DNA from 4 places in the Sphingobacterium sp. BN32 genome. Region 2 is predicted to be linked to each of the others. Evidence: riboswitches for the same ligand, from Rfam matches in the RefSeq annotation. Region 2 holds a riboswitch; each other region holds the start of a gene.

What was found. A riboswitch is a leader RNA that binds a small molecule or an ion and turns the genes downstream of it on or off. The one in region 2 is predicted to bind S-adenosylmethionine.
Region 1: linked by a shared signal. The riboswitch ahead of QYC40_RS15975 (methylenetetrahydrofolate reductase) and the one ahead of QYC40_RS08710 (5-oxoprolinase) in region 2 are both predicted to bind S-adenosylmethionine.
Region 3: linked by a shared signal. The riboswitch ahead of metE (5-methyltetrahydropteroyltriglutamate--homocysteine S-methyltransferase) and the one ahead of QYC40_RS08710 (5-oxoprolinase) in region 2 are both predicted to bind S-adenosylmethionine.
Region 4: linked by a shared signal. The riboswitch ahead of QYC40_RS10420 (O-acetylhomoserine aminocarboxypropyltransferase/cysteine synthase family protein) and the one ahead of QYC40_RS08710 (5-oxoprolinase) in region 2 are both predicted to bind S-adenosylmethionine.

What each region holds. Positions count from the first base shown of each region.
Region 1 is NZ_CP129963.1:3,756,917-3,760,660, reverse strand. Features, by position in the region: gene QYC40_RS15985 (SusC/RagA family TonB-linked outer membrane protein) at 1-1,090, opposite strand, end outside; gene rimM (ribosome maturation factor RimM) at 1,446-1,973, shown strand; SAM riboswitch class I at 2,053-2,151, shown strand; gene QYC40_RS15975 (methylenetetrahydrofolate reductase) at 2,197-3,153, shown strand; gene QYC40_RS15970 (DUF2723 domain-containing protein) at 3,382-3,744, shown strand, end outside.
Region 2 is NZ_CP129963.1:2,071,781-2,075,524, reverse strand. Features, by position in the region: gene QYC40_RS08725 (low specificity L-threonine aldolase) at 1-53, opposite strand, end outside; gene QYC40_RS08720 (DUF937 domain-containing protein) at 209-883, opposite strand; gene QYC40_RS08715 (DUF2891 domain-containing protein) at 951-2,051, shown strand; gene QYC40_RS08710 (5-oxoprolinase) at 2,429-2,686, opposite strand; SAM-I-IV-variant riboswitch at 2,744-2,837, opposite strand; gene rpoN (RNA polymerase factor sigma-54) at 3,486-3,744, opposite strand, start outside.
Region 3 is NZ_CP129963.1:3,644,908-3,648,651, reverse strand. Features, by position in the region: gene QYC40_RS15520 (amidohydrolase) at 1-299, opposite strand, end outside; gene QYC40_RS15515 (BrxA/BrxB family bacilliredoxin) at 410-820, opposite strand; gene ahcY (adenosylhomocysteinase) at 986-2,302, shown strand; SAM riboswitch class I at 2,668-2,767, shown strand; gene metE (5-methyltetrahydropteroyltriglutamate--homocysteine S-methyltransferase) at 2,838-3,744, shown strand, end outside.
Region 4 is NZ_CP129963.1:2,471,312-2,475,055, reverse strand. Features, by position in the region: gene QYC40_RS10425 (homoserine dehydrogenase) at 1-120, opposite strand, end outside; gene QYC40_RS10420 (O-acetylhomoserine aminocarboxypropyltransferase/cysteine synthase family protein) at 184-1,491, opposite strand; SAM riboswitch class I at 1,727-1,840, opposite strand; gene QYC40_RS10415 (hypothetical protein) at 2,019-2,453, opposite strand; gene dapA (4-hydroxy-tetrahydrodipicolinate synthase) at 2,566-3,444, opposite strand; gene ligA (NAD-dependent DNA ligase LigA) at 3,473-3,744, opposite strand, start outside.

The sequences.
Region 1 (3,744 bases), 1.7 Mb from region 2:
TGTTGTAACGGTCGTACTCAAAACCTTTGACAGCACCTAATTCATTGTAATATCCTAAGGAAAGGAATGATTGCAATGTTTCATTACCTCCTTGTAGGGAGATGTTGTGGTTTTGGGTGAAGCCATTGCGCGTTGCAACATCCCACCAATCGAAGTTTGAGTTTCTCAGCTCTTCATTCCATCTAGGGAATTTGATATCGCTTGCGTTTTGGAAAGATGCGAAGTAATCATATAATTCTGCTCCGTTCATCATCTGCAAATTTCCATTCGTCAACTGGTTGAAACCTAGTTTTGTTGAATAGGTTAGTTGCATTTTCTGTGATCTTGGCGCTTTCGTTGTCACGACCACAACACCGTTAGCTCCTTGGGAACCATAAAGTGATGTTGAAGCAGCATCTTTCAAGACCGTTAGGTTGGCAATATCATCTGGGTTTAAATCGCCAGGACCGTAGCCCACGATTACCCCATCGATTACCCAAAGTGGGCTAGTTACACCGTTTACCGAGGCTTGTCCGCGGATAACAACTGCACCGCGTGTTCCCGGTTTACCGGTGCTTGGTGCAACATATACACCAGCAGCTTTACCGTTCAACATGTTCTCCACAGAAGGGGTCGTCACGTCTCTAAGCTTTTGGCCGCTCACATTTTGCAATGCACCAGTTAAGCTTTCTTTCTTTTGCTGAATACCATAACCCACCACTACGACCTCATCTAAAGAATTTACTGATTCTTCCAAATTGATGGTCATGTTGTTGGATTCGATTTTCCGCTCTACCTTTTCATAACCTACAGCAGAAATAATTAGCGTTTGGCCAATTTTGGCATCGATCGAGAAAGCACCATTTTCGTCTGTTGAAGAGATGATTTTCGGATTTTCTTTCACGCTGATGGTGACAGCGGATAATGCTCCTGTTGCACCTTTGATCGTACCGGTTATTACTTCTTGGAAAGCAACGGCATGGATCGAGCTGGATTCCTTGAGGTTAGATGCAAGCACGGCATCGGGAGTAAGTAGGGCTAATGTCAGCACAGATGTAATTGGATAAAATGTACTGGCAAGAAATGCCCTGGATAATCTTTTTTTGCACATAAGTGTCGTGTTTAATAAAAGTAGATTTTGGCTACACAATTTAGTATTGTTGCGACAATATTAACTTTTTGTAAATAGAATGCTATATGCTTTTTGAACTCAAACGTTTGCGTATTTTGATGCAAACGATTGCATATGCAACAGCGTGTAAATATCGTTTTTGGTGAATACGTAACATTTTGGTAACATTAGGTTGTTTTAACAACTAGTTGTCAATCGATTAGATGGTCGCCTTTTACCTGATTTTTATATCTTTTTGATTTTCCTAATTGTTAAATTTCAGAGTGATCGTCTAGCTTTCGCAAGGCGTTTTATTGTCCGATTATTTCTGTATTTTTGCATTTTAATTCAGGCTATGACAATCGATCAAACATTCTATATAGGTTACATAAGTAAAACCCGCGGGTTGAAAGGAGAAGTTCAATTATTCTTTGAATTTGAGGACTATATGGATTTGGATTTTGATGTTTTGTTTCTCGAGGTCAACAAGAAGTTAGTACCCTATTTCGTTGATACGCTGAAGATGTATAATAATAGTACGGCCTACGCTACTTTTGAGGATATTGACCATATCGATAAGGCGCACCCCTTGATCCGCAAGAAAATGTATTTGCCCTTGGATCAGAAACCTGAGCGTGATCCTGATGATTTCCGATATACAGACTTGGTAGGCTATGTTGCGATAGAAGAGGAGGAGGGTGAGTTGGGCGAGATTACGCAGGTGCAAGAGATGCCGCAACAGTTTATTGCTACCGTAGATATGGATGGCACGGAAGTGATGTTTCCATTGAACGAAAACTTCATTGTAGGGATAGATCCTGAGGAACAGGTTGTTGTACTTCGACTTCCTGAAGGACTGATCGATATGTATTTCGAGCAATAGAACGAGGTTTTCGTTATTTTTCCATTTTATTTTCTGGTTTTCATTTTGAGTTCTTGCTTCTATTAGCGATATTAGCCCTCGCTTATAGAGAAAGGCAGAGGGACTAGACCCGCTGAAGCCTTAGCAACCTGTCCCTTGACAAGGTGCTAAATTCTACCCCGTTAGGGAAAGATAAGCTGAAACTCAGGTATCGCTGCGTTTTCTCTAAGCCTAAAGGAAATTTATGAAAATCGTAGACCACATTAAGAACGCAAAGGGGAAGACCCTATATTCATTTGAGTTATTGCCGCCGGCAAAAGGACAGGGAATCCAGAGTATTTTCAAGACAATGGATGAACTAATGGAGTTCAATCCGCCTTTTATCGATGTTACTTACCATCGCGAGGATTACTTGTATAAGCAGCATTCCAGTGGTTTGTTAGAGCGTGTTGCCTATAGGAAGCGTCCCGGCACAGTTGCTATCTGTGCTGCGATTATGAGTAAGTACAAGGTGGATGCGGTTCCGCATTTGATCTGTGGCGGTTTCACGAAGGAGGAAACGGAGAATGCTTTAATCGATCTTAACTTCTTGGGTATTGATAATGTCTTAGTACTGCGTGGCGACGCGAGAAAAGGCGATTCAGACTTTATCCCTACCGTCGGTGGGCATGCCTACGCAACGGATCTTTTGGAGCAGGTGGTGGATATGAACAACGGTCGTTATCTGCATGAGGATATCGAGAGCTCGGCGAAGACCGATTTCTGTATCGGTGTGGCGGGTTATCCGGAGAAGCACTTCGAGGCGCCAAACTTCAACACCGATTTTAAATGGTTGAAGAAGAAGGTAGAGATGGGCGCAGAATTTATTGTTACACAGATGTTTTTCAACGTAGAGAAGTATAAGGAATTTGTGACGAAGTGTCGCGAGCATGGCATCAATGTTCCGATTATCCCGGGCCTAAAACCGTTGACCACGAAGAACCAACTAATCACGCTTCCTCGTATCTTCCACTTGGATATTCCTGAGGAATTGAGTGATGCTGTGGATGCGTGTAAAACAAATGCCGATGTACGTCAGGTAGGTGAGGAATGGTTGGTTCAGCAGTGTAAAGAGCTGATTGAGTTTGGCGCGCCAGTTTTGCATTTCTATACCATGAGTAATCCGGGGCCAACGAAGAAGATTGTGCAGAAGTTGGTTTAGCATTAGAGATTAGATTTTAGACATCAGATATTAGAGCGTGGAGCCGATGTTTTAGACTCGGTTTTGTGATATAAGATAGAAGAGCCAAGACGAGAGTCTTGGTTTTTTATTTTTAATATTTTATTGGGCGAGTTGTTTGGGGGCTTGATTTCTGTTAAAATTTGTTAAGCGGAGTGCAGTTGCTGCTTTTCAGTTTATCTTTATTCCGAAAAACTAACCTTTACTCTTATGAGCTTTCAAAAACTTAATAACCTTCTCGGCTGGAGCTGTGGAATCCTGGCAACAATAGTTTATATATTGAGTGTTGAAAAATCCAGCAGCTGGTGGGATACGGGCGAATTTATTGCTTCGGCGCATAAATTAGAGGTTGTTCATCAACCTGGAGCACCATTGTTTCTGATGATACAGAATGTGTTTTCGAATTTTGCAATGGGGGATGTCAGTAAAGTGGCTTATTGGATGAACATTGGTTCGGCAATTTTCAGTGGGTTGACCATTGTTTTTTTATTTTGGACAATCAGCGCGATTGCGAAGAAGCTGGTTTTGCAAGATGGGGAATGGACTTCGGCAAAGTTATATCAAGTTTTGGGT
Region 2 (3,744 bases):
CGGGGGTGTGCGCCTTCCGAATAATCGTTCTTAAAACTGACTTTGGTTCCCATTAGCTCAAAGATAGCGGAAAATAAGGGCGCAAGGGTGAAATTCAAATACTATTTGCTATCAATTGTTTTTCTGGCAAAGGTCATGCATCGTTTAAAACAAAATAGGCTGCAGCAAATCAATGCGCAGCCTGCTCTATATGTTTATGTTTTATGTCTTATTTTCCAAACATGCCAGTTAAAGCATCCAAAATTCCACCTTTAGATTCTTTGTCTTTATCTTGATTGAAGAAGTCACCAACTAGATCGCCTAAGCCACCTCCAACATTTGGCTGGGAGCTGTTTGCGCCCGCACCGCCAAGGATGTTACCAAGAATACCTCCTAAACCGCCGGATGCAGCACCCGAACCGCCTCCGCCCAAAACACTACCGATTAAATCGCCGATACCACCGCCAGAAGATCCCGCTTCACCAGCGCTTTCTTGCTTCTTCTTACCTAGGTAGCCCATAACAAGCGGAGCTACTAAAGCTAAAATTCCTGCGATTTTCTTAATATCTAATCCTGTTTTTGCCGATAAGGTTTCCTTTACGTTATCCGTGTTTCTACCAAACATATGGTTTACGATCTTATCCTCATCCTCGGTAGGGCCTTCGTTGAACAATGCACCCAAATTGTCGAAGATACTACCGTTATGTTTGCTGTCGATCGCATTTTGAATGCCATTCGCTTGCTCGGGACTTTTGTTCGCGTTGTAGTTTAAAGCAGACATCATCAAGGGTACTGCGGCAGCAACTACATACTGTGCTTTATCTTTGTCTACGCCTAATTTTTGAGAAATACTCTCTACAGCTTGGGAGCCGATATTGCCGGAAATTAAATCTGTGATATTCATGTTTTGGTTTATTTTGTTTTATTGTTATAAATTTACTGCTTATAAATCAAATATAAAGCCAAAGTAAATGCGCATAAGTACAACGATTTTAGGGTTAGTATTGATATCCGGTATTTTTAGTTCATGTCAATCGGAAACCGTTAAAAAAGAAAAAACCGAAATTGAAAAAACTCATCTTACAGCAACGCTAGCGAAAGATATCTTTGCTCTACCAATACATTGTTTACAGATAGAGTATCCGAATAAACTTGGTCAGGTTCTTGCATCGGAAGTCGATTTAAAAACACCTAAAGTCCTGCGCCCCGTGTTTTACGGATGCTACGACTGGCACTCTTCAGTCCACGGATATTGGTCTATCGTGAAGCTCATGAAGCAGTTTCCAGAACTGGACGCTAATGGAGAGGTTCGTAAAGTTCTTAATCAGCATATTACTGCTGATAATGTAATCATCGAGAAAGCTTTTTTTGAGGATAAGAATAATCTCGGGTTTGAACGTACCTACGGTTGGGCATGGCTTTTTAAATTGCAGGAGGAGCTGCACACTTGGAACGACCCGGATGCAAAACGCTGGGAGCAGGCCTTACAACCCTTAGTCGATTTACTAGTACAGCGCTACAAGGAGTATCTTCCGAAGCAACTTTACCCGATACGTACCGGGCAGCATGATAACACAGCTTTCGGTCTTTCCCTGTCGCTAGATTATGCACGTACCGTGGGCGACAAATCCTTCGAAGAAGTAATTAAAGAACATAGCCTTCGTTACTACAAACAGGATGTCAACTGTAATCTGGCATATGAACCTAGTGGAAATGACTTCCTCTCACCTTGTTTGGAAGAAGCATTTCTGATGAGCAAAGTAATGAATAAGCAGGATTATAATGCTTGGCTAAAGACATTTATGCCCGTTCTTTTTGATAAAGACTTTAAGTTAGAGCCGGCCGTAGTAAAAGATCGGACTGATGGAAAGTTAGTGCATCTAGATGGTCTAAATTACAGCCGAGCTGTCTGCTTAAAAGGAATCGTAAAACAAATCCCAGAACTGGAAGCCCTGAAAGCAATCGCTGAAAACCATATCGCATTTTCCATCGGAAATATCTCTGCAAAAGATGACTACATGGGCTCACACTGGCTAGGGACCTTTGCGTTGTATGCGCTTGCTGGGGAATAGTCTTTAGTACTTAGTATTTAGTAGTTAGTAGTTAGTAGTTAGTAGTTAGTAGTTAGACCTTGGGCGGGAATAGGAGTGATGTATTAGATGTTAGAAATTAGAGCAGCGCGCCGATTAGGCGCCTTTCTTTTTGCTGGTTTGTTTTTGAACAGGAAGAGAGAGTTTGTCTTGAATCAGGAAAGTTTGTTTTGAACCAAGAAAGGAAGGATTTAAGGATTAGCAGGATCCTGTATATCCTTTTATCTTTCCTTTCCTGGTTCAAGCCAACCTGTCATTTCATTTTCTAGCTGAAAGACAAAACCAAATCTCTAACGTAAAACATCTATTCCCGCCCTAGGTCTAAATACTAACTACTAACTACTAAATACTAACTACTATTAGATTGCAACCAGTCTATTCGCTTCCAAGCGTACTGCTACTCGTTGTATCAGTGTGATTCCATCTTCCTTCGAGATAATTGCCGAAAGATCAATTCCTCTTTTTGATAATGCAGATAATAAGGCAGTGCGAAATGCAGATTTACTTGTTCCCCAATTTGTTTTTACGATGTCGTTGTTGAGAATGACAAGTTCTTGAGTGGAGTAGTTCTTAAACTGCTCTTCAAGGTGCTGTTGTAATGGTTTTGTGTTTGACATACAATTAAGAATTAAAAGGGTTTAACCATAATTGCATTCAGAAAGGGTGAAATAAAGCTATTGCGTTTATTTTGGCATGATACCCGTATTGTTTTACCACCGCGGTGTCTTCACTCGGTTGGTATTGCTATGGCAATTCTGAATACTCTACAAATTTAGTAGATATTATTTTAAAATTCCAAATTTTTCAAAAAAAATATTTTTCAGGATGATCTGAAGCATGTAGGGAGAGGCAAGATGCTTCAAATGATACTAGTAGATATATGGCTTTTATCAAAAGCTTTTTATAACCTAATAAGCGCCCTTTTGGAGCGGTTATGATTGGGTTGATAAAGGGTTAAACAATGGGTTTACATTGGGTTTGAATTGGGTATGTATTGGGTTTGCATTGGGTTTGCATTGGGTTTGAGTCGACGAAGGGTTGAGTTGCTGTTGGGTGATAGTAGTTAGTCTTTAGTATTTAGTCTCTAGTATTTAGTCTTCAGTACTTAGTACTTAGTAGTTAATATAAAGACCTAGGGCGGCATTAGATTTTTGTCTTGAACCAGGAAAGCAAGGATTTAAGGATTGACAGGATCCTGGTCTATCCTTGCATCCTTCCTTTCCTGTTTCAAGACAAACCATAGTGTCAAAACAACTGAAAAAAATATCTCCTGTCTCTTCAAAAACAATCAACCAAAAATAAAGGCGCCTAATCGGCGCCCTGCTCTAAAATCTAATATCTAACGTCTAATGTCCAAAATCTATAGCCGCCCTAGGTCTAAATACTAAGTACTAACTACTAAATACTAATCACTACCTAAAGTTCCTTCCTCAACCTCGCTACCGGAATATTCATGGCTTCGCGGTATTTTGCGACCGTTCTACGAGCGATGGAGTAACCTTTTTCTTTTAGGATTTCAGTAAGTTTTTCGTCGGCAAGTGGTTTGCGTTTGTCTTCGTTGGCGATGCATTCTTCAAGGATTTTCTTTACTTCTTTATTGGATACTTCCTCGCCAGATTCTGTTTGTATAGCTTCCGAGAAGAAAGACTTAAGCAAGAACGTGCCGAATTCCGTT
Region 3 (3,744 bases), 1.6 Mb from region 2:
TCCATAGCATCCGCCAGGAGGAAGAAGTGTCCATGCGAGTCGTAAAATCCGGGGTAGATGAACTTGCCGGCAGCATCAATCTTTTCTTTAGCATTGTATCTATTGAGTAGGTCTTGCGAATTCCCGCGGTCTATGAAAACACCATTATTAATGGCGATGGCTTCAACCGTTCGAAACGAAGAATCTACCGTATACACCTTGGCGTTGTATACGATTAAGTCAATCTGCTGATTGCTGGTGCAGGAAAACAAAAGGGATATACTGAATAGTATGCAAATATAAAGGCTTGCCTTTCTCATAATTGTTGGTTGATCGCTAAAAATACAAAGAAAAGTCTGTATGAAGAAAAAGCTTCTTTTAAAAATAAAAGAAGCTTTTTCAGTATTCAAAATTCAAAATACAAAGATTGTTAGCAGTATTCGTCAAATGCTGCGACTAAGTTGTCAGCAATCATTTGAGCCGGACGGCCTTCAATCATGTGTCTTTCTATCATGTGGACTAGCTGTCCATCTTTAAATAATGCCATTGCTGGAGACGATGGAGGATAAGGCAACATATACTGGCGTGCTTTATCTACAGCGTCTTTTTCCATACCTGCAAATACCGTAACTAATTTGTCCGGATGTTTAGCGTTTTTTACTGCAGCTTTCGCAGCAGGGCGTGCATTTGCTGCCGCACAACCACATACGGAGTTTACAACAACGAACACAGTTCCTTCAGAAGGGATCGCTGCATCAACTTCTTCAACACTTTTTAATTCTTGGAATCCTGCGTCTACAAGTTCTTGACGCATTGGAGCTACTAGATATTCTGGGTACATTTTCTTTACTTTTTAGTTTATGCAAATATAGTCTTAAAACTGAGTTACGTCAAGCAAGGTTCCTCAAGTTAATGTCAATTTCTACAGGTATAATGCTATTGCATTTTGAATTGAGTTGGCTATCAAGTAATTTTGTATCGCAAAAAACTAAAATAAAGATTATTTATGTCATCATTAGAAACTACCTACGTACCTTACAAAGTGAAAGATATCTCTTTAGCAGAATGGGGTCGTAAAGAAATAGAATTGGCAGAAGCAGAGATGCCAGGATTAATGAGCCTTCGTAAAGAGTTTGGTGCTTCTAAACCTTTAAAAGGTGCTCGTATTGCCGGCTGTTTGCACATGACGATTCAGACTGCTGTGTTAATCGAGACATTGGTAGAATTAGGTGCAGATGTATCTTGGTCATCATGTAACATCTTCTCAACACAAGATCATGCGGCTGCGGCAATCGCTGCAGCGGGAATTCCGGTTTACGCCTGGAAAGGGATGAACGAAGAGGAATTCAACTGGTGTATTGAGCAGACTTTATTCTTCGGCGAAGAACGTCAACCTTTAAATATGATTTTAGATGATGGTGGTGATTTGACCAATATGGTGTTCGATCAATTCCCTGAGTTAATCGATGGCATCAGAGGTCTTTCTGAAGAGACTACAACCGGCGTGCACCGTTTATACGAGCGCATGAAAAACGGTACATTGCACTTACCAGCAATCAACGTAAATGACTCGGTTACTAAATCGAAATTTGATAATAAATATGGCTGCCGCGAATCTTTAGTAGATGCGATCCGTCGCGCTACAGACTTAATGTTAGCAGGAAAAGTTGCGGTTGTAGCAGGTTACGGCGATGTGGGTAAAGGTTCTGCAGAATCGTTACGTTCAGCGGGAGTTCGCGTAATCGTTACGGAAATTGATCCTATCTGTGCGTTGCAAGCAGCAATGGAAGGTTTCGAAGTGAAGAAAATGGCTGATGCGATCGTTGAAGCTAATATCGTTGTAACGACGACAGGTAACAAGGATATCGTTCGTCCAGAACACTTCAAAGCAATGAAAGATAAAACAGTTGTTTGTAATATCGGACACTTCGATAATGAAATCGATGTTGCTTGGTTAAACGAAAACTACGGATCGACTAAAGTGGAAATCAAACCGCAAGTTGATAAATATACCATCGACGGTAAAGATATTATCTTATTAGCTGAAGGCCGTTTAGTAAACTTAGGCTGTGCGACTGGTCACCCTTCTTTCGTGATGTCAAACTCGTTCACTAACCAAACGCTTGCGCAACTGGAGTTGTGGACTAATACAGACCAATACGAAAAACAAGTGTACACACTTCCTAAACACCTAGATGAGAAAGTTGCTCGTTTGCACTTAGCTCATATCGGTGTAGAATTAGAGGAACTAACACAAGAACAAGCAGCCTATATCGGTGTTACCGTAGAAGGTCCTTACAAACCGGAAGCGTATCGTTACTAGATTTTAGAATCTAGATTTTAGATATTAGATGTAAGATTTTAGAACCTGCAGCAATGCAGGTTCTTTTTTTTGGTTTGTTTTGAAATAGTATTTAGTATTTAGTACTTAGTATAAAGACCTATGGTGGGCAATTTGTCCCTCACTTTTACCGCATGCCAAATATCCTGTCAATCCTTGAATCCTTCGTTTCCTGCTTCAAGACAGGTTCTCTTATCTAATGCCTAAAAATGGTTTTCCGCCCTAGGTCTAACTACTAACTACTAAATACTAACTACTTTTTTTGTTCAAACAAGAGTCTAATGTCTAAAATCTAATATCTAAAATCTTTTTTTGTTTTATTCAAATCTTCTCCATATCTTAGCCGTCGCTTATAGAGAAAGGCAGAGGGAATAGACCCGATGAAGCCTTAGCAACCTGTCTCTTGACAAGGTGCTAAATTCTACCTTTAAAAAGGAATGATAAGCCAAGTTCACTAGTCCTAAGTGGCCTTCTCTAGCAAAGTAAAATAGTAGATTAAAAATTTATTCAATACTGTATGTTATTAACGAACAACTTAGGTTACCCACGTGTGGGTGCATTCCGCGAGCTAAAGAAAGCTAACGAAGCTTACTGGGCGAAAAAAATTAGCGCGGAAGAATTATTGCAAGCTGGACTGAAAATCCGTGAAGGCAACTGGAAGACTCAACAAGAGGCGGGTATCGATTTGATCCCATCAAATGACTTCTCTTTTTACGATCAAGTATTAGACTTATCTTTAACTGTAGGTGCAATCCCTGCTCGTTACAATTCATTATTAAATAAAATCGATCGCCAATATAACTTAGACTTATATTTTGCGATGGCACGTGGTTTCCAAGAGGGTGGCGTAGATGTTACGGCTATGGAAATGACAAAATGGTTCGACACGAACTACCACTATATCGTTCCTGAGTTTGTAAAAAACCAAGAATTCAAATTAACTTCTGAAAAATTCTTAAGCGAATATAACGAAGCTAAACAATTGGGTATCGAAACTAAGCCAGTTGTCCTTGGCCCAATCTCTTACTTATTATTAGGTAAAGAAAAAGAATCAGGATTTAACCGTATCGACCTTATCGACAACTTACTTCCTGTATACGAAGAAATCTTATCAAAATTAGCGGAAGCTGGTGCTCAATACGTTCAAATCGACGAGCCTTTCTTAGCGCTTGATATTGATGATGCTACTCGCGCATTGTACGGTAAAGTTTTTGAAAAACTTGCTGCTGCTGCGAAAGGCGTTAAATTAATCGTTGCTACTTATTTCGAAGCGCTACGTGACAACGAAGACACAGCAGTTAGTCTTCCGGTTCACGCTTTACACCTAGACTTGGTTCGTGGTGAAAATCAGCTTGACACTATATTATCAAAAGTTCCAGCTTCATTGACTTTATCTTTAGGTATTGTTGAAGGAAGAAACATCT
Region 4 (3,744 bases), 400 kb from region 2:
AGGATTTTTGATAACAAATTTCTTAATCTCTAGATTTAAATCCTTCGTCTTGATAATATCGTATAATCCTTGGCCGACAACGCCGAAACCAAACATCCCGATAACAAGTTTTTTACTCATGGTATTCTTTTAGTGTTCTTTTTTCGTTTTTTAATTTAATCTGCGATCTATTGATGCTGATACCTATTTGATTTTCTCAAAAGCTTGCTCTAAATCTGCTTTGATATCGTCGATGTGCTCAATACCTACAGATAGTCTTAGCTGTCCTGGAAGAACGCCGGCTTTCGCTTGATCTTCAGCGCTCAACTGCTGATGCGTAGTTGCAGCAGGGTGGATAATCAAAGTCTTTGCATCCCCAACATTCGCTAAGTGGCTGATCAATTGCAAAGCATCGATAAAGTCGTTCGCTTTCTCCACGCCGCCCTTAACAGTGAATGACAACACTGCTCCGTATCCATTCTTCAAATACTTCTGCGCATTCTGATGATACGGATGGTTCTTCAATCCAGGATAGCTTACTTTCTCCACTTGTGGATGAGCATCTAACCATTGTGCAATCTCCAAAGTATTATCCACATGGCGTTGTACGCGTAGGGATAGGGTTTCTAAGCCTTGTACCAATAGGAAAGAGTTGAATGGAGATAGGGCAGGGCCGAAGTCTCTTAAGCCTTCCACGCGCGCTCTAATAGCAAATTGTATATTTCCAAAAGGACCATTCTCACCAAATACATCTGAGAACACTAATCCATGATATCCTTCGGATGGTTCAGAGAATTGCTTGAATTTTCCATTGCCCCAGTTGTAGTTACCACCATCGATGATCACACCGCCGATACTCGTACCATGGCCACCGATCCATTTTGTAGCGGATTCAACAACTACGTTCGCTCCATGCTCCAATGGCTTAAACAAATATCCACCAGCACCGAATGTATTGTCAACGATCAATGGAAGGTCATGTTTTTTCGCAACAGCAGCGATGCGGTCGAAATCCGGGATGTTATAGCTCGGATTACCGATCGTTTCTACGTAGATAGCTTTCGTTTTATCGTCGATTAAAGCCTCAATTTTATCAGCGTCGGTATCTTCTGCAAAGCGAGCTTCGATGCCTAAGCGTTTGAAAGAAACTTTAAACTGGTTGTATGTACCACCGTAGAGGTTTGCACCCGATACAAAGTTATCACCAGCCTCTAAAATGTTGGTTAAAGCGATGAACTGTGCAGCTTGTCCCGAAGCTACAGCAACTGCGGCAACACCTCCCTCTAATGCAGCGATGCGTTTTTCAAACACATCCGTTGTCGGGTTCATGATGCGGGTATAGATATTTCCGAATTGTTTTAATGCGAATAGATTAGCACCGTGCTCTGCATTCTCAAATACATAAGACGATGTTTGGTAGATTGGCAATGCTCTAGATCCAGTAGTAGGGTCTACTTCTTGTCCTGCATGTACCTGTAATGTTTCAAATTTTAAGTTCTTAATATCAGCCATTGTTGTAATTTTTTAAAATGATAAATAATGAATTATGTTCTTTTGTCGCTAAGCTTTGGTCGTCATGTAAAGATATAAGAATTCCTTATCCAAGGAATCTGGGAATACCGACGACTAGCGCATTCGTGAACAGGTGTTCACGACGAAAAAGATAGTAAGGGAAGAATTGCTAGCAGGTTTGCCGCTAGAAAATCCAATAAAAGAATTTGTAAATGTTGAAGTCATAGTCTTTTGTCATTTATATGCTCCTCAGCTTAATTGCTTTGGACAGGAATTGGCACCTTTTCAATCGTTATTGAAGGTTGCCAGTGGGTCTTTGAGCCAGTCTCTCGCCACTTCTTTATAAATCAAGACCAATCGTAATGATGGGTTTTGATTAGGTACCAATTGCTTGGCACTGCGCAAATATACATCGCTAAAATCAATTATGCAATGTTTTTTTAATAAACAAGCTTCTGAATGCGATAAGTATTGAAAATATCGAACTCAGAAGCTTGCAAAAATATCAATCTGATAATAGCCTCAGCTTAATAAGAACCGGATTTTAAATCGCGCATTTGGATAATTTGGTCTACCACGTAGACTGTATTTCCTCGCCATGGTAACACACCACGGTATTCCTTATAGTGAAGATCGAATACCTTTCCACTATTTACTTCTAAAATACGGTATATTGAATCGTTCTCTACGGAAAACTCAAACTGATTGCTCGTTAATCCTGTGCCGGTTTTCGTTGCGCCAAAACCCTCTTGAATCAGTTTTCCTTCGTACGTTTTAAAGATATTGCCTTTCTTCACGGCATAGTTCAAGACGCCGGATTTTACACCCTCACCAAAAACATTGTAGTAATTCCAATAGACCCAACCTGCAACGATTAGGACAACGATTAATAGTGTCCAGCTGATGAACTTGCCGATCATTGATCCGCCTTTCTTAGGCTGTTGGTTTGTTGTGGTTTCCATGTTATGTTATTTATTTGTCTGCAATCCGCAAAAAAGATACCTAAAATAAAAACTTTACGCGAAAAGAAATCCATTAGTAGCTGTATCTCTGCAAATGATTAAGAAACAAATACTAGGAAAGTTTTTTGATCTCCAGATCTATGCCTTCTTGTGTCTGTTTTCCAACAGGTACCAACGGTAATCGAACGATGTCATCACCATAACCTTTCTGTTTCAGGATGTATTTTACACCTGCAGGATTTCCTTCGATAAAACATAGGTCGGTAATGCGCAGAAGATCCGAATGTATGATTCTTGCTTGCTCAAAATTACCTTCTAAACATAGGTGAGCTAATGCAGAAACCTTGTTCGGATAAGCATTTCCAACAACTGAGATAATACCTACAGCACCCAAAGCGATCATCGGCAGGGTAGCAGGGTCATCACCGGAAATCAACATGAAGTCCGCCGGCTTATCGCGAAGAATCTCGCTGAACTGCGCAAAGCTACCTGATGCCTCTTTGATGGCGACAATGTTCTTAAAATCATTTGCCAACCTCACAGTTGTTGCAGCAGTCATATTGCTGCCTGTTCTTCCTGGTACATTATATAAGATAATCGGAAGCGGAGAAACCTCAGCAATAGCTTTATAGTGCTGATAAATTCCTTCTTGCGTTGGCTTATTGTAGTAAGGAGATACTGAAAGAATGGCGATATAATCCAAAACTTCGAAAGTCTTCACTTGCTCTGCAATTTCCATGGTGTTGTTACCGCCAATGCCGGCCACCAACGGAATACGCTTATCTACATGCTTCGAAGTAAATGCCCAAACCTGCTTTCGTTCCTCCTTCGACAACGTGGCAGTTTCGCCAGTTGTTCCCAAAGAAACGATGTAATCAATTCCCCCATGAATTTGGTAGTCAATCAGCCTACCTAGGGTCTCATAATCAACAGATCCGTCTGCATTAAAAGGTGTAACGATCGCTACGCCTGCTCCTTGAAGCTCATTCATTCGTATATAATTATTTAATTTATGTATTCTATTTGTTAATCATTGCCAACAGCTCGCCTTCCGAAATAATCGGAACGCCCAGCTTCTCAGCTTTTGCCAATTTCGATGGCCCCATTTTATCCCCTGCAACCAGGTAATTTAGTTTTGCAGATATTCCGCTTAACATTTTCCCGCCATGCGATTCTATCAATGCCGTAAGTTCTTCTCGAGAGTAATCGGCGAATACACCTGATATCAAGAAAGTCTGACCAGAAAGACCGTCGCCCGCAAGCACTATTTCCTTCTCTTCTATTTCAAATT